Regions from separate parts of the Mesorhizobium hunchu genome, predicted to be linked through region 3. Evidence: riboswitches for the same ligand, from Rfam matches in the RefSeq annotation. Region 3 holds a riboswitch; each other region holds the start of a gene.
What was found. Region 3 has a riboswitch for cobalamin ahead of ABMA46_RS06660 (ABC transporter ATP-binding protein). Riboswitches for the same ligand answer to the same signal wherever they lie in the genome.
Positions count from the first base shown of each region.

Region 1: another riboswitch for cobalamin. It lies ahead of ABMA46_RS12685 (ribonucleoside-diphosphate reductase subunit alpha); the one in region 3 lies ahead of ABMA46_RS06660 (ABC transporter ATP-binding protein).
Region 2: another riboswitch for cobalamin. It lies ahead of ABMA46_RS12700 (aromatic ring-hydroxylating oxygenase subunit alpha); the one in region 3 lies ahead of ABMA46_RS06660 (ABC transporter ATP-binding protein).

Region 1 covers NZ_JBEBMG010000006.1:104,608-116,293, forward strand. Annotated here, with positions in the region: gene ABMA46_RS12640 (BA14K family protein) at 1-219, opposite strand, end outside; gene ABMA46_RS12645 (endonuclease/exonuclease/phosphatase family protein) at 377-1,489, shown strand; gene ABMA46_RS12650 (hypothetical protein) at 1,502-2,224, shown strand; gene ABMA46_RS12655 (ABC transporter permease) at 2,259-3,476, opposite strand; gene ABMA46_RS12660 (ABC transporter ATP-binding protein) at 3,476-4,174, opposite strand; gene ABMA46_RS12665 (efflux RND transporter periplasmic adaptor subunit) at 4,179-5,465, opposite strand; gene ABMA46_RS12670 (PhzF family phenazine biosynthesis protein) at 5,568-6,479, shown strand; tRNA gene ABMA46_RS12675 (tRNA-Lys) at 6,618-6,693, shown strand; gene ABMA46_RS12680 (DUF2218 domain-containing protein) at 6,912-7,988, opposite strand; cobalamin riboswitch at 8,425-8,637, shown strand; gene ABMA46_RS12685 (ribonucleoside-diphosphate reductase subunit alpha) at 8,744-11,626, shown strand.
Region 2 covers NZ_JBEBMG010000006.1:116,426-123,916, reverse strand. Annotated here, with positions in the region: gene metE (5-methyltetrahydropteroyltriglutamate--homocysteine S-methyltransferase) at 1-1,842, shown strand, start outside; gene ABMA46_RS12710 (hypothetical protein) at 1,915-2,190, opposite strand; gene ABMA46_RS12705 (FAD-binding oxidoreductase) at 2,187-3,275, opposite strand; gene ABMA46_RS12700 (aromatic ring-hydroxylating oxygenase subunit alpha) at 3,295-4,542, opposite strand; cobalamin riboswitch at 4,651-4,867, opposite strand; gene zigA (zinc metallochaperone GTPase ZigA) at 5,001-6,209, shown strand; gene ABMA46_RS12690 (ribonucleotide-diphosphate reductase subunit beta) at 6,369-7,490, opposite strand.
Region 3 covers NZ_JBEBMG010000002.1:649,614-661,299, forward strand. Annotated here, with positions in the region: gene ABMA46_RS06640 (efflux RND transporter permease subunit) at 1-3,118, shown strand, start outside; partial or broken gene ABMA46_RS06645 (homocysteine S-methyltransferase family protein) at 4,267-4,581, opposite strand; gene ABMA46_RS06650 (FecCD family ABC transporter permease) at 4,666-5,658, opposite strand; gene ABMA46_RS06655 (ABC transporter substrate-binding protein) at 5,688-6,638, opposite strand; gene ABMA46_RS06660 (ABC transporter ATP-binding protein) at 6,658-7,443, opposite strand; gene ABMA46_RS06665 (DUF1636 family protein) at 7,440-7,943, opposite strand; cobalamin riboswitch at 7,901-8,103, opposite strand; gene ABMA46_RS06670 (cobalamin-binding protein) at 8,138-8,926, opposite strand; gene ABMA46_RS06675 (hypothetical protein) at 8,931-9,542, opposite strand; gene ABMA46_RS06680 (DUF2218 domain-containing protein) at 9,678-10,781, opposite strand; gene fhuB (Fe(3+)-hydroxamate ABC transporter permease FhuB) at 10,774-11,686, opposite strand, start outside.

The DNA.
Region 1 (11,686 bases), on a different contig from region 3:
GCGCCAATGGCTGCCGTGGTTACGGCGCCAGATCATTTGGTTCATGCTGGTGCCGCCGCCGGCCGTGCTGTCGCGCACCTGAAGCAGGGCGTTTTCAGACGCAGGAGCGATTGGACCGGGCTGCGGCATTGGGCCCGCGATCAGAGGCGTGGCCAGACCGACGATAAGTCCCGCCGCAATCAGGCCGGATCGCAGAGGTTTTGCAAAGAGCTTGTTCATCGCACACTCCAAAGGTTGACCCCAAGCCTGGACCCGTAGGCCAAGCATGGGTTTCCTACAATGAACGGGCGATGAACGGAGAAGTTGCACGAGCACCGGCATGATCTTGCCGTTCCGGACTTGTCTTGACGCCGCCGAGCGGGCAATGGTCGCCATCATGTCTCTTCGTCTGGCCACGTTCAACGTCGAGAACCTGATGAACAGGTTCGACTTTTCCGGTTTCCGCAATCAATTGAACGAGGACCGGACGCTCGCCCTGTTCGATATCCGGACGGAGGCAGAATACCGCTATCTCGAACAGGCACGCACCATCGCCCATTCGGACGACACGCGGCAACTGACGGCGCTGGCCATTGCTGCGGCCCGGGCGGATGTCATCTGCCTGCAGGAGGTCGACAATATCGAGGCGTTGAAGGCGTTCGAATACGGCTATCTCTTCAAGATGATCGGCGAGGGCTACCGCCAGAAATACACCACCTCCGGCAACGATTCGCGGGGCATCGACGTGGCGCTGATGATGCGCGCCGAGACGGCCGACGGGCAGCCGATCGAGTTTGTGCGCATGACAAGCCATGCCTATGTGACATTCGAGGAGTTCGGCCTGTTCACCCCCGAACTGGCGGCATCGGGCCATGAGCCGACCGAACGCATCTTCCGGCGCGATTGCCTCGAGGTCGACCTTACGGTCGGTGGCAAGCCGTTCACGCTTTATCTCGTCCATTTCAAGTCGATGGGGCCTCCGCGCAACGGCTTGAACGGGCGTGAAGCGACCATGCCGGTCCGGGTCGCCGAGGCCAAAGCCGTTCGCCGCATCATCGAGCAGCGGTTCGGCAAGGATCATGCCGCAGACAAGCGCTGGGCGATCTGCGGCGATTTCAACGACTATCGTCAGCGTGCGGTCATCGACGGCGACGGCTATTCGGGGTATCGGTTCGAGGTCGTCGATGAACCGCTTTCGTGCCTGGACGTGCTCCTGGCAGACGGGTTCAGTGAAAACGTTGTCGAGCGGAGGCCGCAGATGGATCGCTGGACCCTCTACCATACGCGTGGGCCGCAGGAGCGCCATCTGTGCCAGCTCGATTACATCCTGCTTTCGTCGGCGCTTGCACGGCGAAACGCGAAGTCGGTTCCCGATATCGTGCGTCAGGGGCAGCCCTACCGCACGCCGTTTCCGGCAGGGCAGGAGGTCGAACGATTCCCGCGCGTCGGCTGGGATCGGCCCAAGGCCTCGGACCACTGTCCCGTCGCCATCACCCTCGATATCGCCTGAAGAAAGTCACGCATGAGCTTCGACCTGCCCCAGAATGTCATCCTGCCCGTCGATGAGATCGATGTGAGGCTGGATCCCGCCCCGCATCCTTTCGAACGCGACAATTTGCCGGCCATCGACAAGAACTGGCTGCACGAAACCGCGATCAACCCGCATATCTTCGACGGGGCGGTGGCGCTCCTGTCGGAGCTTTCCTATCGCGACCGGCGCCTGACGGGACGCTGCCATATCGTGCGCTACGCGACGTTCATGTACTGGCGGCGCAACCGCCTGACGCCGAACGCCGGCCATGCCTTCGCGCACGCCATGCTGGTCGCCGGCGACGGCGCGCTGGTCGCCATCCGCATGGGGCCGAAAACGGTCAATGCCGGGCGGGTCTATTTCGCCGCCGGTTCCTTCGAGCTGGAGGATTTCCGCGACGGGCAGGTGGACGTGGCCTATAACATGCGCCGCGAGGTCATGGAGGAAATCGGCATCGACCTCGCCGAGGCCGACAGCCAGCCCGGCCAGCGGCACTATCTTCTGGCGACCGGCAGCGGCACGGTCATCTTCCGCCGTTACCGGATGCAGGCGAACGCGAACCAGCTCATCAACCGGATTAACGCCTTCGTGGCGACCCAGGAGGAACCGGAGATCGCCGGGCCGGTCATCATCCACAGCGCCAACGACCTGCCGGACGATATCGCGCCGCACATGAAGCCGCTCGTCGAATGGCATTTTTCAAACCCGGCATGACGGGCTGATTTCGTCGCGGCCCTGTGGCGGACGTTTATTCGTGTCTGAGCGCGTCGATCGGGTCGAGCCTTGCGCCGCGCAGCGCCGGGAAGAAGCCGAAGACCATGCCGATCAGGGCGGAAAAGCCGACGGCGAGCAGGATGACGGCGGGCGAGGGCGCGAAGGGGATCGTCAGCGTCAGTGACGCCAGGCCGGCCAAAGACAGGCCGATCAGGATGCCGATGATGCCGCCGAGCAGCGAAAGCACCGTCGCCTCGACCAGGAACTGGATGAGGATGTGCTTCTCATGCGCGCCTATCGCGAGGCGGATGCCGATCTCGCGGGTGCGTTCGGTCACCGACACCAGCATGATGTTCATGATGCCGATGCCGCCGACCAGCAGGGACACCGCCGCGACGGCGGACAGCATGCCGGTCATCGTCGTGGTCGCCGAGGCCATCGTGTCGGCGATCTGCGTCATGTCGCGGATATCGAAATCGTCGTCACCGCCGATCGGAATCCTGCGCACGTCGCGCAGGATATTTTCCACGCGCGGCAACAGTTCGGTCGTGGGCGTGCTGTCGTCGGCGGAAACGTAGATATTGTCGATGTCGCGATTGCCGGCGATGCGGCGCTGATAGGCGGCGAGCGGCATCATCACGACATTGTCCTGGTCTTGCCCGAAGCCCGTATAGCCCTTGGATGCGAGCAGGCCGATCACCTTGCAGGACGAGCGGTTGACGCGGACGGTCTCGCCGTCCGGATCGCCGTCGCCGAAGAACTGCTGGCGCACGGTTTCGCCGATCAGGCAAACGCCCGCGCCGGACCGCACTTCGGAATCCGAAAACGGACGGCCGGAGGCGAGCGTCCAGTCGCGCGCTGTCAGAAAGTCGCTGTCGGTGCCCGTCACGCCTGCGGTGATGTTCTGCGTGCCGTAGATGACCCGCACCTGTTTTTGCGCGGCGGGTGCGATCGCGCGCGCGCCGGTGAGATGCGCCCTGAGCGCTGCCAGTTCCTTGTCCCCCAGCTTGCGCACCTGCTGTTCAGGCCCGCCGGGGCCGCCGCGCCCGGCCGGGCGTCCGGCGCGCACCACCAGAAGGTTGGAGCCGAGCTTGGCAATGTCCGTCTTCACCTTCTCCGTCGTGCCGGCGCCGATGGTCAGCATGGCGATGACGGCGGCCACCCCGATGACGATGCCCAACAGCGTCAGGAACGAGCGCAGCGCATTGCGGCGAACGGAGCGGAGCGCCAGGCGGACGGTTTCCCAGATCATCACGCCACCTCGACATTCATCATGTCGGACGCGACATGACCGTCGAGGAATCGGATCGTGCGCTGGGCGTATTCGGCCACGTCGGCCTCATGCGTGACCATGACGACGGTCAGGCCCAATTCCCGGTTGAGGCGCGTCAGCAGATCCATGATCTCATGCGTGCGCGCCGTGTCGAGGTTGCCTGTCGGCTCGTCGGCCACCAGCAGGGTAGGGCGTGTGACGATGGCGCGCGCGATCGCCACCCGCTGCTGCTGGCCGCCGGAAAGCTCTGCCGGCGTATGATGCTCGCGCCCGGTCAGGCCGACTTCGGCCAGCGCGCGCATGGCGAGATCCCGACGCTCGGCGCTCGCCACGCCGCGATAGATCAGCGGAAGCTCGACATTCTCGGCCGCCGTCGTGCGCGGCAGGAGATTATAGCCTTGGAACACGAAGCCGATATAGAGATTGCGCAGCATGGCGCGACGGTTGCGATCCAGCCGCCCGGCATCGACGCCCATGAAGCTGTAGGTGCCGGCACTCGGCGTGTCGAGGCAGCCGATGATGTTCATCGACGTGGATTTGCCGGAGCCGGACGGCCCCATGATGGCGACGAACTCGCCTTGTCGAATGGCGAGATCGACGCCCGCCAGGGCGTGGACCTGAGCCTCGCCCTGACCGTAGGTCTTCCAGACGCGGTCGAAGGTGATGAGCGCGGCCATCGGATCAGCTCCGCTGCCGGGAGTCGGTGATGACCTTGTCGCCCTCCTCGAGGCCGGAGAGCACCTGCGTGCGGTCGCCGTCGCTCGCGCCGATCTTGACGTCGACGCGCTTCGGATGGCCGTCCGCCAGTACATAAAGGGTGCGGAAGCCTTCCGCGGGTTTTTCCTGCTGCCCGTCGCGCCAGCGGCCACGGCCGCCGCGCCCGGTGAACATGCTGAAGAAGCTGAAGCCGCGGTCGCGCGACAGCGAGGGACGGTAGCGGAACGCGGCGGAAGGAACCGTCAGCACGCCGTTCGCCTGTTCCGTCACGATCGAGACGGTCGCCGTCATGCCCGGCCGCAGCAGCATCTGCCCGTTGTCGACATCCAGCCGGGCGTCATAAGTCACGACGCCGTCGGTGGTCACCGATGCATAGGCGATATCGCGGATCGTCGCGTCGAACGGCCGTTCGGGAAAGGCGTCGACGGTGAAGCGGGCCTTCTGGCCGGGTTTCACGGTGCCGATATCGGCCTCGTCCACGGCCGCCTTCAATTCCATCTTCCGAAGATCGGCAGCGATGACGAACAGCACCGGCGCCTGCAGCGAAGACGCGACTGTCTGGCCCGGATCGACCGAGCGGGTCAGCACGATGCCGTCGATCGGCGCGTAGATGGTGCTCTTGGCAAGGTCGGCCTGCTGGGTCTTGAGGTCGGCATTGGCGATGGCGAGATTGGCTTGCGCGCTGTCGAGCGAGGCCTTGGCGCGGTCACGCTCGGCGGTTGCGGATTCCAGCGCCTGCTGGGTCGCCATGCCCTTCCGCGTCAGTTCGCTGGCCCGCGCCAGCGCCTGCTCGTTTTCCTTGAGCGTGATCTGGGCGGTTTCGACGGCGGCCGCGGCGGCCTTGGACGAGGCCTCGGCGCGTTCGATCTGCGCTTCGAGCTTGGATGTATCGAGCTTGGCCAGCACGTCGCCCTGCTTGACCTGTTGGTTTTCATCCACCGCGACGGACCGCACCACGCCAGACAATTCGCTGGAGATGTCGACCTGGGTGAGCGGCTGAAGCGTTCCGGTCGCCGAAACTTCGACGGTCAGGTCGCCGACCGTCGCGGGCGCCGTCGTGTAGTCGACGGCGGGCGAGGAGCCGGAACGGGACTGATAGACGACCACGGCAGCGGCCGCGACCATGATCGCGGCGAGCACATACCACCAGCCGCGCCGGCGGCGCTTCTTCTGTCCCTTGCCGTCGAGCCCGAGGGCCGTCTCGATTGCCGGAGCGGAATCAGCGTCCGGCCGATTGACAATCTGGTCCAAGGCGGACCCCTATGCTGTCGAACGTCCCTATGGTTGGACACATCGGGCCTTATGGTCCTGAATTCAAGTTAAATTTCGCTCATGTTCGCAACGGGGCAAGCCATGAAGAACCGCAGATACCTCGTCTACGACGTCTTTACCGACCGCGCGTTGGCCGGCAATCCGCTGGCGATCGTGCTCGACTGCGAGGGCCTCGACACCAAGGCGATGCAGGCTGTCGCGCGCGAGTTCAACCTGTCGGAATCGGTCTTCGTTCTGCCGCCTGAGGATTCCAGGCACAGGGCGCGGCTCCGCATCTTCACGCCGGACTACGAAATGCCCTTCGCGGGCCACCCCACGGTCGGCTCGGCCGTGGCGCTTGCGGAACTGGAGGAGAACGGCGGCTCCGACGCCATCTTCGTGCTGGAGGAGAACATCGGTCCCGTTCGCTGTGCCGTGCGGCGCGGACAGGGCGCGACATTCGCCGAGTTCGACCTGGCGAAGCTGCCGGAGCAACTGGAGCTTTCCGCCGACCCGGAAGCGATCGGTGCTGCGCTCGGTCTCGGCCCGCACGAGATCGGCTTCGAGAATCACCGGGTCTCGTTCTTTTCGGCCGGCGTGCCCTATGTCGCCATTCCGGTCGCCAATCTCGCGGCGGCCGGCAGGGCGCGCCTCGACAATGCCGCATGGTCCGAACTCGCGCCGCGAAAGAGCGAATGGGCCTTTGCCAGCCCCTATATCTATTGCAGGGAGACGGTGGATCACGCGAGCGCCTTCCATGCGCGCATGATCGTGCCGGGCAGTCCCTCTTACGAGGACCCGGCGACGGGTTCGGCCGCCGCCGCCTTCGCCGGCGCCGTCATGCAGTTCGATCGCCCGGGCGATGGCACCTCGCGCTATTGGATCGAGCAGGGGCTGGAGATGGGGCGGCCGTCCCGAATCCGGCTGGAACTGGAAGTCGAAGGCGGCAGGCTGACCGCCGGCCGCATCGGCGGGCAGGCCGTAAAGGTGGCGGAGGGAACCTTATTTGCATGATTTCCGGCGCGGTTGCAGCCGAGCGAAAAAGCCGCGAGAAGACTTTGCGGCGGAATTGCAGGGAAATGGCCGAACAGGGCTGGACATGCCGAAACGCGGCGGCTATATGCCCGCCCAAGCTGGCTTCGCCGGCCGTGTGGGTGTGTAGCTCAGTTGGTAGAGCAGCTGACTCTTAATCAGCGGGTCCACAGTTCGATCCTGTGCACACCCACCACTTAAATCCCTTGGAAATGCTGTATTTTTTGGCTTCCAAGGGGTGCCCTGAGCCCTCGGTATCTGACGGCGCATCGGCTACCGGGCCTTCCGGTCGAAGATCACGTAATTGTCCAACCCGATATCTTCGAAAGCTCCGCTGTTTCCTTGTAGCTCTCGCTCAGGTCCATGTTTTAGGCGCTTTTGAAGTTCGTCGGCGTTGCCCAATGCGGACCAGCGTCAGCCCGCCATCAGTCCGGCCGCTCCGCGGCGCCAATAGGCGGCGGCGAGCGTCTGGTCTCGGCCGAGCCCCATTGCGCCGCGCCAATGGTCGCGCACGGTTTTGGCAGGGGTGGCTTCCGCTGCGAACCAGCCGAATGTGGAACCGTCTCGCGGCCATTGCACGGACAGCACCTCGCCGGCCAATCGCCCGTCCATAGCCGCCGCCTTGCCGTTCCGCTCCAGCCAGTGCAATTCGATCTGTGTGGCATTGCCGATCGCCTGCCGCTCGTTTCGGTCTGCGATTTCGATGAAAGCGACGCCTTTCGTGAAAGCGGGCAAGGTTTCGAGCAGGCGCCCGATCGCGGGCAGGGCGGTTTCGTCGCCGCCGAGCACATACCAGTCCGCCGGCCGCACAGGGCGGCCGACCGGCCCCATGATGCCGACCTTCTGGCCCGGTTTGGCCTGGAGCGCCCACGCCGAGCCGACGCTTTCGCCCTCATGGACGAGGAAATCGACGTCCATGAAGCCGGCGTCGATGTCGAGCGCGCGGATGGTGTAGACCCGCGCCGCCGGTCGCCGCTCGTCTGACGGCCAAATGGGCAATCCGTTGCTGCCGAGGGTCGGCCAGATCGGATCCGGAACCGTCCTGGTGGGAAACAGGACGCGAACGTGCATGCCGCCGAACTTGCCGAAGCGCTGGAGGTCTTCGCCCGTGAGCCGGATCCGCCGCATATGCGGTGTCAGGTCGCAGACGGAGGCGACTGTCATCTCGCGAAACTGCGCAAGCCGCGTGTCCCCTGCGAGATCGCCGCTCCAGATGATCTCCGGCCCGTCTTCCTTGGCATAGACCTGCACGGCCGTGGCGAGCAGGTCCTTGATACGGGCAAGCCCGTCTCGGTCGTCCGCCTCGGCGCGCATGACCAGAAGGCCCGGCTTCATGTCAAAGGAAGCCCGCCCGAAGGCGAAGCGGAAGCCGACCCTTTGCGCCTCCTGGCGGACATCGGCATCGAAGCTCTGCAACCGGTCGACGATGAGGCCGATGTAGCTCGGCAGATTCGGCAGGCGCAGTCGCGCTTCGCAGTTCAGGCTGGTCATGTCTGACATCCCGGATTATCCACCGATGCGTCCGGTCAGGGCGATCTTGAAGGTCTGCCTGCGCCCTGTACGGTCGCCGCCGGGTTAGTCGACCAACCCGGCAAGTGTTTGCAATGGCTGGATATTAAAACATGATGCCATGAGTCAACTTTATTTCTGCGGGCTGATCGGAATGTCGGTGGAGACAGGAAGGGTGGCGGTCGTGATCTGGTCCGGGCGGCCGACATATCCGATCGCCCGAGGCCGCCGCTGTGCTGACCTCGCTGGCGGTGCTGATCGTTTTCATTTCCAAGGACAATTCGCGCGAAGGAATTCAGGACTGGATCGATCTGATGTACGGCTGGAAACGGCATTGTTGCGAGGCATGGCGGGCCGTCATCCACACAATCGCGATCTTTCTGAGACCCTAAATATTGACGGAACATGCAATTGGCGATCTATATGTAGACGTCATGGTTCTCCGTAGCGATTCTTGCTTCGGAGCTAAGAGGGAAGCCGGTGCCCCGATTCCGGGAATGCCGGCGCTGCCCCCGCAACTGTAAGCAGCGAGCCTGCGTCGATGAATGCCACTGATGCCGCGAGGTATCGGGAAGGCCGACAAGGGCGATGACCTGCGAGCCAGGAGACCTGCCGTGACAGCATGAAACGTCCACGGGCGGGGTGTCCCGGAGGTGCGCTTGCGGCGGCTTGGGCATCTGTCCACCTGTCGACATGCGTCCGCTTCACGCCCCGTCCACAACGCCACGGGGAAACAGATGCCGGCGACCACGACACTCCACACCGAAGCGACCGACAAGGCTCCGATCCTTTCCAGCGACAGCGGGCATACGCCGGCGGAGCCGGGTTACCGCGTCATCCGCCGCAACGGCGCGGTGACGCCATTCGATCCGATGAAGATCACGGTCGCGCTGACCAAGGCCTTCCTGGCAGTGGAGGGATCGACGGCGGCAGGCTCCAGGCGCGTGCACGATGTGGTCGCCGATCTCACCGATCAGGTGGCTTCCGCGCTGACACGGCGCGTCGGCGAAGGCCGCACCTTCCACATCGAGGACGTGCAGGACCAGGTCGAACTGGCACTGATGCGCGGCGAGCACCATAAGGTGGCGCGCGCCTATGTTCTCTATCGCGAAGAGCGGGCGCGCGAACGTGCCGCCGAAAAGGCGTCGGTGGCGGCAAGTTCCGCGTCGTCGCTGCACGTCAAGACGGAGGATGGATCGCTCAAGCCGCTCGACGAGGAGCGTCTGGCCCGTATCGTCGAAGAAGCCTGCGACGGGCTGGATACCGTGTCCGCCGCGCCGATCCTGAGCGAGGCCAAACGCAACCTCTATGACGGCCTTTCGCTGGACGAACTGTCGCTGGCGCCGATCCTGGCCGCCCGCACGCTGGTCGAGCAGGAACCCAATTACGCCTTCGTCTCCGCGCGGCTGCTGCTCGACCGCCTGCGCCGGGAGGCGCTCACCTTCGTATCTGGGCGCCCGGAGCAGGCGACGCAGGCCGAGATGGCAACGCGCTACGCCAGCTATTTCCCGGAATTCCTGCGTGTCGGCATTGAGGCCGAACTGATCGATCCCGAACTTGGACGCTTCGATCTGGCGCGATTGGGCGCGGCGCTGAGGCCGGAACGCGACCTGAACTTCCAGTATCTCGGCCTGCAGACGCTCTACGACCGCTATTTCCTGCACACGCGTGGAAAAAGGTTCGAACTGCCGCAGGCCTTTTTCATGCGCGTCGCGATGGGCCTTGCCGTGCGCGAGATCGACCGCGAGGGCAGGGCTATCGAATTCTACGACCTCCTGTCATCCTTCGATTTCATGGCCTCGACACCGACGCTGTTCAATTCAGGAACGCTGCGCCCGCAGCTTTCCTCCTGCTTCCTGACCACGGTCGCCGACGACCTCGACGGCATCTTCAAGGCGGTCAAGGACAACGCGCTGCTGGCGAAATATTCCGGCGGCCTCGGTAACGACTGGACCCTGGTGCGCGGCCTCGGCGCCCACATCAAGGGCACCAACGGCGAGAGCCAGGGCGTCGTGCCGTTCCTGAAAGTCGCCAACGACACCGCCATCGCGGTAAACCAGGGCGGCAAGCGCAAGGGCGCTGTCTGCGCCTATCTGGAGACATGGCACGTCGACGTCGAGGAGTTTCTCGACCTCAGGAAGAACACCGGCGACGACCGTCGCCGCACGCACGACATGAACACGGCCAACTGGGTGCCGGACCTGTTCATGCAACGCGTCGAGGCGGACGGCGAATGGACGCTGTTCTCGCCCGATGAGGTGTCGGACCTGCACGACCTCTATGGCACGGCGTTCAAGGCCGCCTATGAGACATACGAGGCGAAGGCTGCCACCGGCGGCATAAAGGTGTTCCGTAAGGTCCGCGCGCTCGACCTGTGGCGCAAGATTCTGACCATGCTGTTCGAGACCGGGCATCCATGGGTCACTTTCAAGGACCCTTGCAACATTCGCTCGCCCCAATGCCACGTCGGCGTCGTGCACTCATCTAATCTCTGCACCGAGATCACGCTGAACACCTCGAAGGACGAGGTGGCTGTGTGCAACCTCGGCTCGGTCAACCTTGTCAATCATGTCATCGAAAAAGGCCTCGACCTCGACCGGCTGGCCAAGACAGTCGGCACGGCGATGCGCATGCTCGACAACGTCATCGATATAAACTTCTACACGATCCCCGAGGCGCGGCGCTCGAACCTGCGTCACCGCCCGGTCGGGCTCGGCCTGATGGGCTTCCAGGATGCGATCCAGAAGCTGCGTATCCCTTATGTCTCCGACGCTGCCGTCGCTTTCGCCGACGAGAGCATGGAGGCGATCAGCTATCATGCGATTTCCGCCTCGGTGGACCTCGCCGCCGAGCGGGGTCGCTATCCGAGCTTCAACGGCTCGCTGTGGTCGAAGGGCATCCTACCAATCGACTCCATCCGTCTGCTGGAAGAAGCACGTCCCGGCGTAGAAATGGACAGCGGTTCGACCCTCGACTGGGAGAGCCTCCGCAAACGGGTCAAAAAGACTGGCATGCGCAATTCCAACTGCATGGCGATCGCGCCGACGGCGACCATCTCCAATATCTGCGGCGTGTCGCAGTCGATCGAGCCGGCCTACCAGAACCTGTTCGTCAAATCGAACATGAGCGGCGACTTCACCGTCGTGAACGCCCAGCTTGTCCATGACCTGAAGGCGAGGGGCCTGTGGGACGAGGTGATGGTCTCGGACCTCAAATACTTCGACGGGTCCGTGGGGCAGATCGACCGCATCCCGGACGACCTCAAGGCGCTCTACGCCACCGCCTTCGAGATCGAGTCCTCGTGGCTGATCGAAGCGGCATCTCGCCGTCAGAAGTGGATCGACCAGGCGCAGTCGCTCAATCTCTACATCGCCAATCCGAGCGGCCGGAAGCTGGACGAGCTTTACCGGCTGGCGTGGCGCAAGGGCTTGAAGACGACCTATTACCTGCGCTCCCGCTCGGCCACCCATGTCGAGAAATCGACGCTGAAGGGCACCGACGGCAAGCTGAACGCGGTGTCGGCAGCACCCGCGCCAGCCGCGGCAATCGAGATCAAGGCATCGGAGGCATGGGGCAAGGCCTGCGCCATCGACGATCCCGACTGCGAGGCCTGCCAGTAGGCGGCCTCTCCACCGTCATCCCGGAAGCCGCAGCGAAGCCGAGGCTATCCGGGTTCCAGT
Region 2 (7,491 bases), on a different contig from region 3:
GGCATCCACACACGCCCCGTCATCCTTGGTCCGGTGACGTTCCTGAAGCTTGCCAAGGCGCGGACCGGGGCCTTCGGCCTGATGTCCCTGCTGCCGAAGATCCTGCCGGTCTATGTGAAGCTCCTCAAGCAACTCAGCGAGGCGGGCGCCGACTGGGTGCAGATCGACGAACCCTGTCTGGTGCTTGACCTGGAGGCCACCGAGCGCACGGCGCTGGAACTGGCATACAGCCGGTTCGAGACCTCCGTCCCCGGCCTCAAGATCATGTTGGCGACCTATTTCGGTGCGCTCGGAGAGAATCTGGAGGCGGCGCTGGCGCTGCCCGTCGCGGGCCTGCATATCGATCTGGTTCGCGCTCCGGAGCAATTGGGAAGGGTGGCTCGCTTTGCCAGCAGCGATCTTGTGCTGTCCCTGGGCCTTGTCGACGGACGCAACGTCTGGAGGACAGACCTCAACGCAGTTCTCGAGCAGGTCAAGCCTGTTGTCGCCGGCTGGCCTTCGGATCGCATAGAGATCGCGTCGTCCTGCTCGCTGTTGCACGTCCCGGTCGACGTCGAACTGGAGACCGGGCTCGATCCCGAACTGAAATCGTGGCTCGCCTTCTCCGCTCAGAAGATGGACGAGTTGGCCGCCTTGTCGAGGGCGCTGACCGAGGGGCGGGATTCCGTCTCCGATGCTATAAAGGCAGCATCCTACGCTGCCGCTTCGCGCCGATCCTCGCTCAGGGTTCACGATCCCCTGGTCGGCGGTCGGCTGGCAAATATCGAAGACGCCATGCTGCGGCGAACAGGGCCTTTCGCGGCACGGCGCAAGCTGCAGGCGCGACAGCTCGATTTGCCAGCCTTTCCGACGACCACGATCGGATCGTTTCCACAGACGGCCGATGTTCGCAAGGCGCGTTCCCGCCACGTCAAGGGAGAGATGAGCTATGTCGACTACGAGGCTTTCCTCAAAAGCCAAACCGCCGAAGCTATCCGCTGGCAGGAGGAAATCGGCCTCGACGTGCTCGTGCATGGAGAGTTCGAGCGCAACGACATGGTGCAGTATTTCGGCGAGCAGCTATCCGGCTTCGCCTTCACGCAGCACGCCTGGGTGCAGAGCTATGGCTCGCGCTACGTTCGGCCGCCCATCATCTACGGTGACGTTTCACGCCCCAACCCGATGACAGTGCGCTGGTGGCGATATGCCCAGTCGCTGACCGGTCGGCCGGTGAAAGGCATGCTGACGGGACCGGTGACCATCCTCAACTGGTCGTTCGTGCGCGATGATCTTCCTCGCAGCACGGTATGCCGGCAGATCGCGCTGGCGATCCGCGACGAGGTGGCGGACCTCGAGAAGGCAGGAGCCAAAATGATCCAGATCGACGAGGCTGCCCTGCGCGAAGGATTGCCGCTGCGCAAATCGGACTGGAGCACCTATCTGGCCTGGGCCGTGGAATGCTTTCGCCTGTGCTCGAGCGGCGTGGCGGACGCCACCCAGATCCACACCCATATGTGCTACTCCGAGTTCAACGACATCATCGATGCGATCGCCGCCATGGACGCGGATGTGATCTCCATCGAGACATCGCGCTCGAAGATGGAGCTTCTGGATGCCTTCAGGAGCTTCAAATACCCCAATGAAATCGGCCCGGGCGTCTATGACATCCATTCGCCGCGCGTGCCGGACGTCGCCGAAATGACCGATCTGCTGTCGCTCGCCCGTCAACGCATCGACGACGACCAGCTCTGGGTCAATCCGGACTGCGGCCTGAAGACGAGGAAATGGGAGGAAGTCCGCCCTGCTCTCGTCAACATGGTCGCGGCGGCACGCGAACTGAGGAAGGTCGCGAAGGCAGCTTGAACCTGCCCGGCCGCTTCGCTTGTTTCGGAAGCGGCCGTCTCGCCGTTCTCGCTCGAGCCGTCGAACCGCTCCTCAGCAGCCGCAAGGACGTTTCGGCCAACTGCCGTTGCCGGCAACGGCGACCAGCAGCATCCGCAGGCACTGGACGTCGGGATGGAATAACATGCGCCGGTCGATGAGAGCGATCTGCCTGCGCGCCGCAGCCGCGAGGTCGGCGCCGTGCGGCACCGACATCAGCCAGTCTGCGAACACCTCTTCCGGCGGCGGCAGGGGCGACACCGCCCGCATCGCCTCGGCATTGAACGGGCGTCTCGCCGCGATCGTGTCGTCGTCGTCGCGAGCCGTCATGCTTCGATCTCCAGCGGCGACAGCGGTTTCGAGCAGCAGGCAAGGATGAAGCCTTCGGCGATCTCGTCGTCGAGGATGCCGCCGTTGTGACTCATCTCGACTTCGCCGGAGAGCTTCTTCACCTTGCAGGTGCCGCATAGGCCGAACTCACAGGCGGCCGAAATGCGCACGCCAGACGCGCGTGCTGTCTGAAGCACCGTCTGGCCCGGCTGGCATTGGCCCTCGACGCCGGAAACGGCGAACTGGACCGGAATAGTCTCAGCCTGCTCGCCGGCATCGCCGCCCGAGAATGGTGCGGGAATTTCCTCGACCACCGGCGCAGCAAAACTTTCCTGATGATAGCGCGCCATGTCGAAGCCGGCAGCCGCCAGCATCTCGCGCACGGCGCGCATGAACGGTTCCGGCCCGCAGCAGAAAGCCTCGCGCTCACGGAAGTCGGGCGACAGCAGCGGCAGCCGCACGGCATCGATGCGACCCATATGACCGAACCAGCTTTCCCGGCTCGACCGTTCCTCGATCAGGAAGCCGAGCGAAAGGCCCGGCATGTGCGCGCCGAGCAGTTCCAGTTCCTTGCGGAAGATGATCTCCTCCGGCCGCCGCGCGCAATTGACAAAGGAAACGTCCGTCCACGGCGCGCAGTCGTTCAACCACCGCAGCATCGACATCATCGGCGTGATGCCTGAACCCGCCGAGACGAACAGGTATTTGGCGGCCGGGTGGTTGTGATGGGTGAAATCACCGGCCGGTCCGAATGCCCTGATGCGCGTCCCCACGCCGAGATTGTCGAACATCCAGCGCGTGCCGATGCTGCCTGGCTGTGCCTTGACGGTGACGGCGATGGAGAACGGCCGCGACGGTGACGACGACAGGGTGTAGGTGCGCATCAACGGCCCGTCAGCCGCCGGCAGTTCCAGCGTCACGAACTGGCCGGGCTTGTAGCGGAACCAGGTTTGCGCATCGGAGCGGAAGGTGAAGGTCCTGACGTCCGGCGCCTCGTCCGAGACGCCGATCACCTCCAACACCTGCAGCCGGTCGTTCCAGGGCGCCATCTCATCGAGGTGGCGGTAGAGAGCGAGATCAGTCATCGCGTTCACGCCGGCCTCCTCACGCCACGCTGCGCAGCGCGGGCCTGTCGTCTTCAGCAAGGCGCGGCTCGATGAACCCGGCATACCAATCGACGAACTGGATTACCCCGCCTTCATGCATCTCTGAGTAAGGGCCGGGCTCGTAGGCGGGCGACTTGATGCCGAAGGCGTTCTCCTCGACGATACGGCGGTCCTCGTCATTGGTCTCGGTCCAGACATGGATGAGGTTCTGGAGATCGTAATCGACTCCCTCGACGGCATCCTTATGCACCAGCCACTTGGTCGTCACCGCGGTCTCGGTGGCGCTGATCGGCAGTACGCGGAAGGTGACGGCATGGTCTCCGAGAACGTGGTTCCACGTGGTCGGATAGTGATACAGCAGCAGCGCGCCGATCTTCTCCGCAGACACGTTATCCGACAGATTTTTGCTCACCGCGCGCTTGCCGGTCATGGTGTAGGACACGGCGTCACGCAGCAGCGGGACACGTGTCGCCCGGTATTGGCCGGCGTCATCGATGCGGAAGCGCGACGGCAGTCCGTGGGATTCACACCGCTGCCAATGGGCCAGGATCTCCGGATCTTTCTCTGCGGCGTTCGTGGCCGTGATGGTCGGCGCTTCGGGGAACGTCTTGCAGAGCTCGGGATGATTGGCGGCGCAGTGATAGCACTCGCGATTGTTCTCCCACACGAGCTTCCAGTTGCCCTTTTCGATGATGGTCGATTCGTAGGCGACCTTGGCGTCGATGAGGTCATGCGGCGCGAAGAACGGCTCCATCAGCGCGCGGAACGGCGCGAAATCGGCCGGCTGATCCGCGAGGCAGATGAAGATGTAGCCGGCGACGCTCTCGCAGGCGACGGGCTTGAGGCCGAACTCCTCCTTGCAGAAGCCGTCCGCCATCTGGCGCGCGAAGACGAGCGAACCGTCGAGGTCGTAGGTCCACTGGTGATAGGGGCAGACCAGCCGCGCGGCGGTGCCGCGCTCGGTGTTGCACACCCGGCTGCCGCGGTGACGGCAGGAGTTGTGAAAGGCGCGAATCCGGCCGTCGCGGCCGCGCACGATCACCACCGGATAGTCGCCAACCTGTACGGTGAAGAAGGCGCCTGGCTTGGCGATCTCGCAGTCATGCCCGACGAACAGCCAGTCGCGATACCAGATCAGTTCCATATCCAGCCGGAAGAAATCCGGATCGATGTAGAAGGGCTGCTGAAGGGAAAAGCCGTCGCGCCGCTCGCGGATCAGCCTCAGCATCTCGTTGCGTGTATCCATGTCCGTCCTCGCATTCGCACAAGGACTGAACTGGTGGTGATTGAGGGGTAGATGGCCGCAGGCAAGCATCGCCCGAAGCGCTCTGCCTCTTGACCGCCCACCGCGATCAGTCAGGTTATGTCCGAGGCTGGTTTCCGGGCTCCGAAGCTGGCCTTGTCAGGCCGTCCCGACACCTTCCCGGGCTTTCCGCCCAGTGGTTTCAGTCGGGGTTCAGCTCCGCTACCGTTGCGGGGGCAGCGCCGGCATTCCCTCTGAAAGAGGCACCGGCTTCCCAATTATCCCGCCGTCGTTTCCGCTGACGGGCACCTTGAACATCTCGATCAGACCACGAAGCGACCCCAAGCGAAGCCATGAAAGCGACATCGGCAAAGCGCGAAGGCGACAACCACATAACTCTGGTTGATATGTTATAATATTACAGATATTAGTCATCGCCCAACCATCTGACAGGCGAAACGATGTCCAATCACCGACTACCCGTCACCGTGCTTTCCGGCTTTCTCGGCGCAGGCAAGACCACGCTGCTGAACCATATCCTCAACAATCGCGAAGGCCGCCGCGTCGCCGTCATCGTCAACGATATGAGCGAGGTGAACATAGACGCCTCGCTCGTGCGCGACGGCGGGGCGAACCTGTCGCGCACCGACGAGCAATTGGTGGAAATGACCAATGGCTGCATCTGCTGCACGCTGCGCGACGACCTTTTGCTGGAAGTGCGCCGGCTGTCGCGGGAAGGCCGCTTCGACTATCTGCTGATCGAAGGCACCGGCATCGCCGAGCCACTCCCCATCGCCGCCACCTTCGATTTCCGCGACGAGGACGGCGAAAGCCTGTCGGACGTCGCCCGGCTCGACACCATGGTCACCGTTGTCGATGCGGCCAACCTGCTGAAGGATTATTCCTCGCGCGATTTCCTCCACGAGCGCGGCGAGACGGCGGGCGACGGCGACGAGCGTGCGCTGGTCGATCTGCTGGTCGAGCAGATCGAGTTCGCGGATGTCGTGGTGCTCAACAAGGTTTCGGACGCGCCCGCCCAAAACCTCGATCTGGCGAGGAAGATCGTGCGCGCGCTCAACCCCGACGCCGATCTGGTCGAGACGGATTTCGCGCAAGTGCCGTTGGATAGGGTTCTGGACACCGCGCGGTTTGACTTCGAGAAGGCACAGACGCACCCGCTCTGGTTCAAGGAACTGAACGGCTTCACCGACCACGTTCCCGAAACCGAGGAATACGGCATCCGCTCCTTCGTCTATCGCCAGCGACGGCCCTTCGATCCGGAGAAGCTGAAGGCGTTTATCGACAGATCGTGGCCGGGCGTCGTGCGCGCCAAGGGATTCTTCTGGTTGGCGACACGGCCGCACCACGTCGGCGAGATCAGCCAGGCCGGCGCGCTGATCCGCACCAACAGGCGCGGCCTATGGTGGGCCTCGGTGCCGAAGCACCAGTGGCCCGACCACCCGGAATGGCGCGCGGCAATGAAGCCCTATATCGACCCGGTCTGGGGCGACAGGCGGCAGGAGATCGTCTTCATCGGCTGCGACCCGATGGACGAATCGGACATACGGCGAAGACTGGACGAATGCCTCGTCGCCGAAATTGATTTCATGCCGGGGCGCTGGCGCAACCTGCCCGACCCGTTCCCGAGTTGGGAAGTCCAGGCGGCGTGAGCACAGCCGATAGCGGAGCAGTGCACGGAGAACCGGCATCGTCGGTTCTCCGTACAGAGCGATGCGACTGCCCAGTCCATAATCGGCTGAGCTACCGCTCGCACCGCACCCGGTCCAGGGAGCCGAACCCGGAATGTGCGGGCGAAGGCATGGCCGAACTCAATCCCATGAGAGCGCCCCACCATTCTGGTATTCGATGACGCGGGTCTCGAAGAAGTTCTTCTCCTTCTTCAGGTCCATCGCCTCCGACATCCACGGGAATGGATTCTCCGTCTCGGCGAAGACCGGCGTGAGGCCGAGCTGGGCACAGCGGCGGTTGGCGATGAAGTGCATGTATTGCTCGCACAGCGCCGCGTTGAGCCCGAGGAAGCCGCGCGGCATGGTATCGCGGCCATAGGCGGCTTCGAGTTCGGCGGCATCGGCGATCATGCCGCGCACTTCGTCCTGGAACGCTTTGGTCCAAAGGTGCGGGTTTTCCAGCTTGATCTGGTTGATGACGTCGATGCCGAAGTTCAGATGGATGGATTCGTCGCGCAGGATGTACTGGTACTGCTCGGCGATGCCGACCATCTTGTTGCGCCGGCCGAGCGACAGGATCTGCGCGAAGCCGGTGTAGAACCACATGCCCTCGAAGATGACGTAGAAGGCGACGAGGTCGCGCAGGAAGGCCTGGTCGGCTTCCGGCGTGCCGGTCTTGAAGTCCGGATCGTCCAGATGCTGCGTGTGCTTGAGCGCCCACGCCGCCTTGTCGGTGATCGAGGGCACCTCGCGGTACATGTTGAACAGCTCGCCCTCGTCCAGCGCGAGGCTTTCCACGATGTACTGGAAGGTGTGCGTGTGAATCGCTTCCTCGAACGCCTGCCTGAGCAAATATTGCCGGCATTCGGGATTGGTGAGATGGCGGTAGATGGCGAGCACGATGTTGTTCGCCACAAGGCTCTCCGAGGCGGCGAAGAAGCCGAGGTTGCGCTTGAGCATGCGCCGCTCGTCGTCGGTGAGCCCGTCCTTCGACTTCCACAGCGCAATGTCGGCCTGCATGGAGACTTCCGTCGGCATCCAGTGGTTGTTGCAGCCGGACAGATATTTTTCCCAGGCCCAGCGGTATTTCAGCGGCAAGAGCTGGTTGACGTCGGCGCGGGCGTTGATCATGCGCTTGTCGTCCACCGAGACGCGTGCAGCGCCCCGGTCGATGACGCCGAGGCCTGTGGCGTCGGCTTCGGAAGCGGGCGCGCCGTGCGGTGCGACGGATGGAGCGGATTTGGGTTCTGACCAGTCGAGCATT
Region 3 (11,686 bases):
CGGCCTCTACGCCTTGCCTATTTCGGAATATCCCGAAGTCGTGCCGCCCTCGATCGTGGTGCGGGCGCAATATCCCGGCGCCAATCCCAAGGTGATCGCCGGGACGGTAGCCACGCCTATCGAGGAAGCGATCAACGGCGTCGAGAACATGCTCTATATGTCCAGTCAGACGACGACCGACGGCCAGATGACGCTGACGGTCACCTTCAAGCTCGGCACGGATCCGGATAAGGACCAGCAACTTGTCCAGAACCGGGTTGCCCAGGCCGAGCCGCGGCTGCCTGAAGAGGTGCGCCAGCTCGGCATCACCACGACCAAGAGCTCTCCCGACTTGACCATGGTCGTGCATCTTCTGTCGCCCAACGACCGCTACGACATCACCTATCTGCGCAACTATGCGGTCCTCAACGTCAAGGACCGGATCGCGCGCATCGAGGGCGTCGGCGATGTCCAGGTGTTCGGTTCGGGCGACTATTCGATGCGCATCTGGCTCGATCCGGAAAAGCTCGCGAGGCTCGATCTCGCCGCCAGCGATGTCGTCAACGCCGTGCGCGAGCAGAACGTGCAGGCGGCGGCCGGCATCGTTGGCGCCTCACCGGGTTCGGACGGTCTTGATCTGCAATTGTCGGTCAATGCGCAGGGCCGCCTGCAGACGGCCGAGGAGTTCGGCGACATCATCGTCAAGACGGGCACGGACGGGCAGGTCACGCGCCTGCGCGATGTGGCGCGCGTCGAACTCGGCGCGGCCAGTTATTCGCTGCGCTCACTGCTCGACAACAAGGCCGCGGTCGCGATCGGCATCTTCCAGGCGCCGAACTCCAATGCCATTCAGATTTCGGACAATATCCGCAAGACGATGGACGAACTCCAGCAAACCATGCCGGAGGGCGTCAAATACAGCATCGTCTACGATACGACCGAATTCGTCCGTTCCTCCATCGAGGCCGTCGTGCATACGCTTCTCGAGGCGATCGTGCTCGTCGTTCTTGTGGTCATCCTTTTTCTGCAGACCTGGCGCGCCTCGATTATCCCGCTGGTCGCCGTGCCGGTTTCGGTCATCGGCACCTTCGCGGTGATGCATCTCTTCGGCTTCTCCATCAACGCTCTGTCGCTGTTCGGCCTTGTGCTTGCGATCGGCATCGTCGTCGATGACGCGATCGTCGTTGTCGAAAATGTCGAACGCAACATCGAAGACGGCCATTCGCCGCGCGAGGCGGCGTACCGCGCCATGCGCGAGGTCTCGGGTCCGATCATCGCGATCGCGCTCGTGCTTGTCGCCGTGTTCGTGCCGCTGGCCTTCATCTCGGGCCTGAGCGGTCAGTTCTACCGCCAGTTCGCTCTGACGATCGCGATCTCCACGGTGATCTCGGCCTTCAACTCGCTGACCTTGTCGCCGGCGCTCGCCGCTCTTCTCCTGCGTCCTCACAATGCACCGAAAGATTGGCTCACGCGCGCGATCGAGCTGCCGTTCGGCTGGTTCTTCCGTGGCTTCAACCGTGCCTTCGGGGCGGGTTCTAAAGCCTATGGCGGCGGCGTGGGGCGACTTCTGTCGAGGAAGACGCTGGTAATGGGCGTCTATCTCGCTCTTGTCGCCGCAACCGTCGGCCTGTTCCAGGTCGTGCCCGGCGGTTTTGTGCCGGCGCAGGACAAGCAATACCTGGTCGGCTTCGCGCAGCTTCCCGACGGGGCGACGCTCGACCGCACCGACAGCGTTATCCGCAAGATGAGCGAAATCGCGCTGAAACAGCCTGGCGTCGAGCATGCCGTCGCCTTTCCGGGCCTGTCGATCAACGGCTTCACCAACAGCTCCAATGCCGGCATCGTCTTCGTCACGCTGAAGCCGTTTTCCGAACGCCCTTCCCCTGATCTTTCGGGCGGCGCGATCGCCATGCAGCTCAACCAGAAATACGCGGCACTCCAGGACGCCTTTATAGCGATGTTTCCGCCGCCCCCGGTGCAGGGGCTGGGCACGATCGGCGGTTTCAAACTTCAGATCGAGGACCGCAATGGCCTCGGCTACAAGGCGCTGGACGCCGCAACCAAGGCGTTTCTCGCAAAAGCCTATGAGACGCCATCGCTGGCGGGGCTCTTCTCGAGCTATCAGATCAATGTGCCGCAGCTTTACGCCGATCTCGACAGGACGAAGGCGCATCAGCTCGGCGTTGCCGTCACCGACGTGTTCGAAACGCTGCAGATCTATCTTGGCTCGCTCTACGTCAATGATTTCAACCAGTTCGGTCGGACGTACTCAGTGCGCGCGCAGGCGGATGCGCCCTATCGCGCCCGGCCTGGCGATATCGCCAAGCTCGAAGTGCGCTCCAGGTCCGGGGAGATGATCCCCCTGTCGGCCTTGATGAAGGTCGAGCCGACGGCCGGGCCGGAGCGCGTCAACCGCTACAACGGCTTCCTCTCGGCCGATATAAATGGCGGGCCGGCGCCCGGCTATTCTTCGGGCGAGGCGCAGGCCGCCGTCGAGAAGATCGCCGCCGAAACACTGCCCAAGGGGATCGAGTTCGAATGGACCGATCTCACCTACCAGCAGATCATCGCCGGCAATTCGAGCCTCATCATCTTTCCCCTGGCGTTGCTTCTGGTCTTCCTCGTTCTGGCGGCGCAATATGAAAGTCTCGCCCTCCCCGTGGCGATCATCATGATCGTCCCGACGGGGCTGCTCGCCGCACTCGTCGGTGTCTGGATCACCCATGGCGACAACAATATCTTCACGCAGATTGGCTTCATGGTGCTCGTCGGACTCTCCGCCAAGAACGCCATCCTCATTGTGGAATTCGCACGCGAACTGGAATTCTCCGGACTGACGCCGAAGGAAGCGGCAATCGAGGCAAGCCGGCTCAGGTTGCGGCCGATCCTGATGACCTCGATGGCCTTCATAATGGGCGTGGTGCCGCTCGCACTATCGACCGGGGCTGGCGCCGAGATGCGTTCGGCGATGGGCATTGCGGTGTTCGCCGGCATGATCGGCGTGACGGCAATGGGCATTTTCCTGACACCTGTCTTCTATGTGGTCATGCGGCGGCTGACCGGCAATCGCCCGCTCAAGCAGTCCAGCCAGTCGACGATGGCGGTCCACGGCACATTGGCCCCAGCCGTGGAACGATAGGCTGAAATGACCTCAAAATGGGCCAACCGGACCACCAAGCATGTGCAACGGCATATTCCATCTAATGCCGTTGCACCCGGACGATTGCGAATGATCATCCTGTAAACGTCTATACGCTCTTTTGCGGTCGTGAAACTTGCCATTCCCCAAGCATGCGGATACTCTGGTCCGCTTTTTAAGCAAGCTTGGGGGCCGTTAGCGGCCTGGCTGGTTCCGGCTGGGATTTGCGATAAGCTGCCGTTCTGCAGGCGGACTCTTTGTGGTCGTTTCGCTTTCTCTGTCGCTGTCCAAATGCTGCCATACATCCAGCGACCGATTCTCGGCGTGAGTGGGGTCTAAGCCGGGCCGGTCGTTTCGAAGCTCGGATTTCCAGAGTGGGACAAGATATTTAGCGTCGCTCCAACAAGGAGACGGGTGCCTTCCCCATCCCGCCGAAGCCGAATATCCACTTTTTAAGTTTCATAGCGCCGACGAGATCGGCCGCGCCCTATCTGGGCACTTTCGGAGTATCTAGGATCAGGTTCGCTGGAACCGGCGCGCACCAAGCCCATCAGGGCAGGTATGCGGCCAACGCATTCACCAGGTTAACGGTAAGGCCGTGGCCGATAGCACGACCGCATAATCAGCTTTGCTATAGAATACGAGCGGCATCGTCGCTCGAGCAACGGCAAAGGCGCCACTACCGATCCCGAACAGCGCGAGATATCCTCCCACTGCTAGGAGACTGACCCCACCGTTCCAGACCGTAATTAACCCAACGGAATGATCGCTCCCGAAACCACGGCGATCGAAAGAGCATCCCATCGGCTTCCGCCGAGGAGGTCGATGATGCGCCCTCCGACCTTGGCAGCACTTACGAGCGATGCAATCGCAACCGCTTTTGCAAGATCGGCACCCAGCGCCCGAAAGAGTTCGATCCTAACGGCCTGAACCCCGAAGGTCACGAGACCATTCAACGCGATCGCCACCGCGATCAACCCGAAGACCCGTCCCTTTCCGCCGCTCCCTCTTTCTGTGGGCATGGCTGTCGGCATGGTCCGGGTCGCCGGCAGCGCAAGGCAAACGAGCGGACAGACCAGCAGCGCCATGGTGGCCGCGTAGATCAGGGCGGTCGTCCGCCAACCTGCCCAATGATCGAGCAACGCCGTAATGCGCGTGGAGGAAAAGGTGTTTGTCTCGATGATGTCGGCGCCGGCCTTGACGTAGGCGTAGTGGATATCCTCGATAGCCTTCGGCTGAGCCAGGATCAGAAGGTCGTTGTTGGCCTGCTGATGACAGGCGCAGCCGACGAAGCGGTCGCTGCGGAAGTGGTCTTCCTGAAGTCCGAGACCCTGGATCTGCATGCCCATCGCCCCGTCGAGGACAAGGATTCGCTCACGCGCGGCGGCCTGGAGCTCGGCAAGGATTTCGGAGCCGTCCGGCTTGGCGGCGACCGGCCCGAAGAGCTCATCGACTGAAGACATATGCGACGTTTCTCATTCCCGGCACGGCATTACCGGAAGCAAGCCACATAAAGACATCTTTATGTCAATATACGATTTGTCGGCTTACCGCTCCTGACGCGGCCGCAGCAGCATCCAGACGACAAACACCGCGCCCAGAGAGCTGGTGACGATGCCGATCGGCAATTCCTGCGGCGGCAGCAAGGTGCGCGCCAGCAGATCGCTGGCCAGCACGATCACCGCGCCGAAGACCGCGCAGGCAAGGATCAGCCTGAAATGCAGCTCGCCTGCCAGGCGGCGGGACAGATGCGGTATCATCAGCCCGACGAAGCCAATGACGCCGGCGACGGCCACCAGCAGCGCCGTGGCGAAAGCCGAAACCAGGAAAGTCGACCAGCGAAGACGCGCGACCGGCACGCCGAGGCTTTCGGCCGTGCTTTCCCCGGCAAGCAGTGCGTCGAGGCTGCGGTGGCTGCGCAGGGCGAACCCGCCGACGCTGGCGGTGCCGACAAGGGCAAGCCCTATATTGTCCCAACGCGCAAGACCAAGGCCGCCCATGGTCCAAAACAGCACCGAATGCGCGGCCCTCTGGTCGCCAGCGAACACCAGATAGTTCGTCAGCGCGGTGAACAGGAACGAAACCGCCAGCCCGCCGAGAATGAGGCGCTCGGGCCCCTGGCTGTGAATGCGCGACACGAGTCCGAGCACGACCAGCGCCGCCAGGATGCCGCCGCTGAAGGCGGCGACGGGCAAGGTCCAGATGCCGAGCCGGTCGCCGAAGACGGTTATCACCGATACGGCTCCGGCCGCCGCGCCCGAGGACAAACCGAACAGGAAAGGATCGGCCAGATCGTTGCGCGTCACCGTCTGCAGCAGAGCCCCAACGATACCGAGGCCAGCGCCAACCAGAACGGCGAGGATCGTGCGCGGCAGGCGCAGTTCGACGACGATGCTCGCGACCGGACCGGAACCTTGTCCGTCGCCGAGTCCGAGGGCACCGGCAATTGCCCTCAGCACATCGTGCAGCGGGATCACCGTCGAACCGAAAGCTATCGACAAAAGCGCGAGGGCGACGACCGCCGCCGCCCCGCCCGCCATCGCCGATCGGAAATAAGAGGAGGCCAATCTCAAAAGGCGTCGGGATACATCGCCTTGGCGATCTTCTCGATCGCGGCGATGTTGGCCGGCCCGGGCGTCAGCTCCTCATAGCGCAACGGCACGAACCGCCCGTTCTTCACCGCATCCGTCTCCTTCATGGCCGGGTGCGCCTTGAGGAACTCCATCAGCTTCTGTGCGCCGCCGCCGTCCTGGTAGTCGAGCAGGATGAGGAACTGCGGATTGCGGGTGGCGACCGTTTCCCAATCCGTGTTGCCCCAGCTCGTCTCCATGTCGGCCATGATGTTGACGCCGCCAGCCGCCTCGATCATCGCAGTCGGCATGGCGAACTTGCCCGCCGTGAACGGCTTGTCCTCGCCGGAATCGTAGAGGAACACCCGTGTGCCCTTGCGGTCGCCGACCTTTTCCTCGATGCCGGCAAGTTCGGTTTTCCAGCCCGACACCAGCTTTCCGGCTTCCGTTTCCTTGTCGAAGATCTTGCCGAGCTTTTCGATATCGCCGTAGAGGAGGTCCATCGACGCGGCGGGCCGGTTCTTGTCCAAGTGCACGCAGCTCTCCGTCAGCACCAGCGTCTTGATCCCATGCTGGGCAAGCGTATCCGGCGTGACGTCGCCGCCCGGCTTCATGCCGTAGTACCAGCCGGCGAAGAAGAAGTCCGGGTTCGCGGAAAGAAGGTTCTCCATCGTCGGATATTTCGGCGCGAGTTCCGGGATGGAACCTTGTTCCTTGATGAACTCGGGCGTGAGCTTGTACCAGCCGGTGATGCCGGTGACGCCGACCATGGAAGGCTGCAACCCGAGGGCGAAGGCCATCTCGGACATGTTGATGTCATGGACGACCGCCCGCTTCGGCGCGGCATCGAAGGTCAGCGGCGTACCGCAACTGTCCACCGTAATCGGATAGGCGAAGGCCGGAAAGGCCAGAAGGGCCGGGATAAGCGTGAAGGCGACGCGCCTGAGCATTGAATGGTCTCCTATAGGTTTAGCGGGAAAGACGAAGGGGTATGTCGAAGACGGTGAGTTCGCGGTCCTCCACGGGATGCGGGAGCCGCAGCACGTCGATGGAGAACACATCGCGGACAAGGGCGGCGTTCAACGTCTGCCGCGGCGGGCCATACGCCTTGAGCCGGCTGGCATCCATGATGGCGACATGGGTGGCGAAGGGCGCTACGAGCGACAGGTCGTGCAGGACGGCGATAACTGCTATGTCCAGGCCGGCCACCAGCTCGACCAGTTCGCCACGGGCGCGCGGATCGAGGTGATTGGTGGGCTCGTCCAGGAAAAGCACTTTTGGCTCCTGGGTCAGCGCCCGGGCAAGCTGCACCCGCTGCCGTTCGCCTCCCGACAGGGAGCCGATGGTGCGACCGAGCACCTTCAGCATGCCGGTGCGCCGCAGCGAGTCCACGACGATGTCGCGGTCCGTGCTTCTTCCGCGGAGGCCTAGGTGCGGCACGCGACCCAGTTCGACATATTCGATGACGGCCAGCCGCGGGTCTGGCACGTCGCTCTGGCCGACCACCGCGATACGCAGTGCCCGTTCCGCAGGGGACAGCCGACGAAGAGGTCTGCCATCCAGCCATACCTCCCCGCTTGTCGGTCGCAGCAAACCCGCCAGCATGCGCAGGAGGGTGCTCTTACCCGCACCGTTCGGGCCGACAATGGCGAGGCGTTCGTTCTTGTGAACCTGCAATGCGACCGAACTGACCAGTTCCAGTCCATCCTTCGTCCGGAAGCCCAGATCAGCGCATTCGACGAGGGCCGCTGTCATTGGAGGCTGTGCTCCGCGGGGGCGGGTATGCGTGCGATGATCTTGCCGGCAAGGCCCGCCGGGCGCTGACCTTCGTTGCACCAGCCGCCCAACAATGAGGTATAAAGATCCGCAAACTCCAGCAGCGCCTGCGCGTGCAAGTCCGGGTCGATATCCCCAAAAAGGTAGCTTGCCTTGCCCGGCGCCGAGAAGCCGACTGTCAAGGGACGGTCGCAGCCGGCCATGCAGCCAACGCCGCCGAGAACGAGATCGCACGTCGTCCGGGCGGCAAGAAGGTCTTGGAGCCGGCCCAGCAATAGCAACCCAGGCTGACCGTTCCCACCACGGCACCGGGTGCAGACGTGAATAGTGTGCTTGGTCGCCGCCACTGCAAACCGCCATCTCGAAATGGGGGCGGAAGGATGTCCGGATCGCGGTGGCAACCGCTCTCGAAGCGTCCTCCCGGAACACCCCGTCCGGTCAACTCGTCGCGATGGCAGGTCTCCTGGCTCGCGGGTCACCGCTCGGTCCTACCTTCCCAGCCGTGAAGCCAGTGGCATGTCGGACGTCGCTAACCGCTCACAGTTGCGGGGGCAGCCGCGGCATTGGCTCTGGAGCCTCACCGCGTTCCCTTTTCATCCCGGGCCTTGCGGACCGGGAACCATCGGTGGGGACCATAGGATCTGCCGCGGCCAATGGCAATCCGGACGGCGAGCTACCGATCTCGCCACGTCCCGAGCGCGACAAGGATCGCGTCGAGCCCGTCCGTCAGGGCGGCCGGTCCCGGTTGCAAGATCAGCGGCGACTTGATCTCGACGGTATGGCCTTTGCGGACGGCCGGGATAGCCTCCCATCCGGGCCGGGAGCGAATCCTTTCGGGAACCACTTTCTTGCCGCACCATGAGGCCAGGACGATGTCGGGTCTGGTGCCAACCACGTCTAGCGAGGAAACGATCCGGTCCTTGGCAGCCCTCTCCTTCGCCTTGCCGGGAAACACGTCGTCGCCGCCTGCGATACCAACAAGTTCCGACACCCAGCCGATACCGCTGATCATCGGCTCGTCCCACTCCTCGAAGTAGACGCGGGGCCGCTGTAGCCCCCGGACCGACTTCTCTATGCCGCGAAGCCGTTCTTCATAGCTGCGCGCCAGCGTCTCCGCCTTTTCGGCCGCTCCGACGAGAGCGCCGACCGTGCGGATCATGGCGAAGATTCCGGCTATGTCGCGCTGGTTGAAGGCGTGGACCGCGACGCCCGCGCGGACAAGCTCGGCCGCGATGTCGGCCTGAAGGTCGGAGAAGGTCAAAACCAGGTCCGGCTCGAGCGCCAGCACTTTCGGAATATCGGCGGAGGTGAAGGCCGAGACGCGCGGCTTCTCGCGGCGGACTTGCGGCGGGCGGACGGCATAGCCGGAAACCCCGACAATGCGGTCCTGCTCGCCCAGCAGATAGAGCGTCTCCACCGTCTCTTCCGTCAGGCAGACGATGCGCTCGGGAGGAAAGCGCATCCGCTCAGGCGTAAGCGCCGTCACGCCCGGCTTCCGGACGTGCAAGGAAACCGATGGAGAGGGCAAGCTTGTGAAGCGATGCCAGGGCCGCGAGCGCCAGCATGTTCGGCCAGAGGATTTGTAGGATGACAGGAAGCGAGAATGCGTCATCTCCGGACGGCAAGACTGCGGTCGCCGAGAACAGGGCGAGTTCGTAGACGGCGAACGCGACCGTAAACCCCGCGACGAGCACCAGAGGCCCGGACCGGATCCTGGCGCTTAACAAGGACACGGCACCGGTTGCGAGCGCGGCCGCGACGCCGATCGCCGCACCCCAGGCAAAGCTGTCCCATATCCTCGGATAGCCGAGCGCCAGGTAGCCGACCGTCTGATTCGTGAGCCATGCGACGCCCGTCAGCATTAGCGCGCCGCGCCGCGGCATGTTGGCAGCGGCAACGGTTGCGATCGCCGCGAATGGCATGGCACAGGCAAGCGCGAAGCTGAACACGACGCTGAGGGCGGCGACAAAGACCACCCAGCAGCCCTGGCGCAGGCTGGCGGAGCCATCATGCATCACGGCGATGTTCATGACGCGAGTCATATCGCGACCTGCCTGGCGTTTCAACGCCGCCAGCATGATGCCGATCTCGGGCGGGCGGCCACGTAACAGCACGAGGGTCCGGTCGGCCAGTTGATAGGCGTGATCGGGCGCGTGCGTGGTGAAGACGACGGCCAGTCCGTCATCGGCAAGGCGCGGTGTGGGCAGCCGAGGCTACTGGCTGACTTCCTTTCTCGCGGTATCGCCGGAGAAGCCGCGGCGCCAGTAGGCGACGGCAAGGTGCTCGTTGCGGCTCAGGCGGCAGTCCTCGCGCAGATATTTGCGGATCGAGCGGAAGGCTGCGTGCTCACATCCGGTCCACGCAAAAACGGGTCGGCCGTCCGAGGGCATGGCCACATCGCGCACGGCCCGTACGAGCCTGTCTGTCGTTCCGGCCGGTGCGCCGTCCCGGCAGAGCCATTGCAGGTCGAGTTTGGCGGCCGAGCGCAGGTCCTGCCGTTCGGCCGCATCCGCCACCTCGATGCGCACCACCGCCTTCGCCCCGGCCGGCAGTTCTTCCAGGATGCGGGCGATGGCCGGCAGCGCCGTCTCGTCGCCGGCGAGCAGATACCAGTCCGCCTCGCCAATGCTACCGCCCCCCGGGCCGGTCATGCCGACGATATCGCCCAGCCGGGCATCGGCCGCGAAACGGGCGCCCGGCATTGCCTCGCCCTCATGCAGGACGAAATCGATGTCGATCTCACCTTTCGCCACATCGATGGCTCGGATCGTGTAGATGCGTACGTCCGGACGGTCGGCGGTCTCGGGCCAGCAGGGCCTTCCATCGGCGCCGGTCGTCGGCCAGACCGGTGGCACGCCGCGCCGCTTCGGAAACAGAAGCCGCACATGCAGGCCGCCCGAGGCGAAGCGCTGCAGGTCGTCGCCGGCCAGCGTGACGCGGCGCATTCGCGGCGTCACCTGCATCGTGCGGACGACGCGCATCTGGCGGAAATAGGGCAGGGGCGAGCCCGCCGCGCCGTCGCCCTGCCAGACGATCTCAGGCCGCTCGTCGATGGCGAAGGTCAACAGATGCTCCGCCAGCGCCAGCTTCACATAGGCGAGAGCGACCGCGTCTTTGCCTTCGGCCGAAATCCTCAGGCAGCCCTTGCAGGCTTCCAGGCCGGCCACGCCGAAGCCGGTGTCGATGCGGCTGCACAGACCATCCACCGTCACCTCGCCGAATTCGCGGAAATGGGCGCACAGGCGCTCCATCACCGGCTTCGGAGAGGCCAGCCGCACCTCTGCCGAGGCGGTGAAGGTTCGCGGCATCTCAGCCATGGCGCGGCACTCCCTTTGCGAGCAGATAGATCAAATACGGTCCGCCGACGAGCGAGGCGAACAGACCGAGCGGAAGCTGGTATGGAAAGACGGCAATGCGCGAAAGCCAGTCGGCCAGGACCATCAGCAACGCGCCAAGTGCTACGGCTCCCGCAAGTTGCTCGCGCGCGCGGCCGAGGCCGAGCAGGCGCGCGAGATGCGGCGCGATCAGGCCGACGAAACTCAGCGGGCCGACATAGGTCGCGGCGAGCGCTGTCATCAATGCGGCAAGCCCGATGACGACGAGGCGGGACGGGCCGACGCTCAGCCCGAGCGCTTTTGCGCTCGGTGCGCCGAGCGCCAGCAGGTCGAGCCAGCGCGTGAGGAGGAAAAGCGGAGCGACGAGGAGGATCGCGCCGGACAGTGCGATGCAGGCGTCGAACGCGACCGCGTCGTTGGTCGAGCCGCTCAGCCAGCGCAGCAGCGTGTAGGACTGCTGGTTGCCGAGCGCAATCATGGCCGTCAGCACCGCGCTGCACAGCGCGTTCATGGCGATGCCGGCAAACAGCAGCCGTTCCGGACCGAGGCCGCCGCGCGCGCCGATCGAGAGGATGACGAGGAGCACGGCGAGCGCGCCGGTCGCCGAAGCCGCCAGTTGCAGGCCCAGCGCGGCGCCAAGCATCAGCGCGATGGCAAGGCCGGCTCCGGCTCCGGCTCCGACACCGAGAACCTCGGGGCTTGCCAGCGGGTTTGCGGTCACGCGCTGGATGACCACGCCGGCCGCACCCAGCATCGCGCCGGTTGCCGCAGCCACGGCGACGCACGGCGCGCGCCATTCGAGCAGATCCGGCAGCACGTCGCCCGAGGCGATCTGCCAGCCGCGCGGACCGATGCCGACCGACAGGGCGACGGCCGCTGCCGCCACG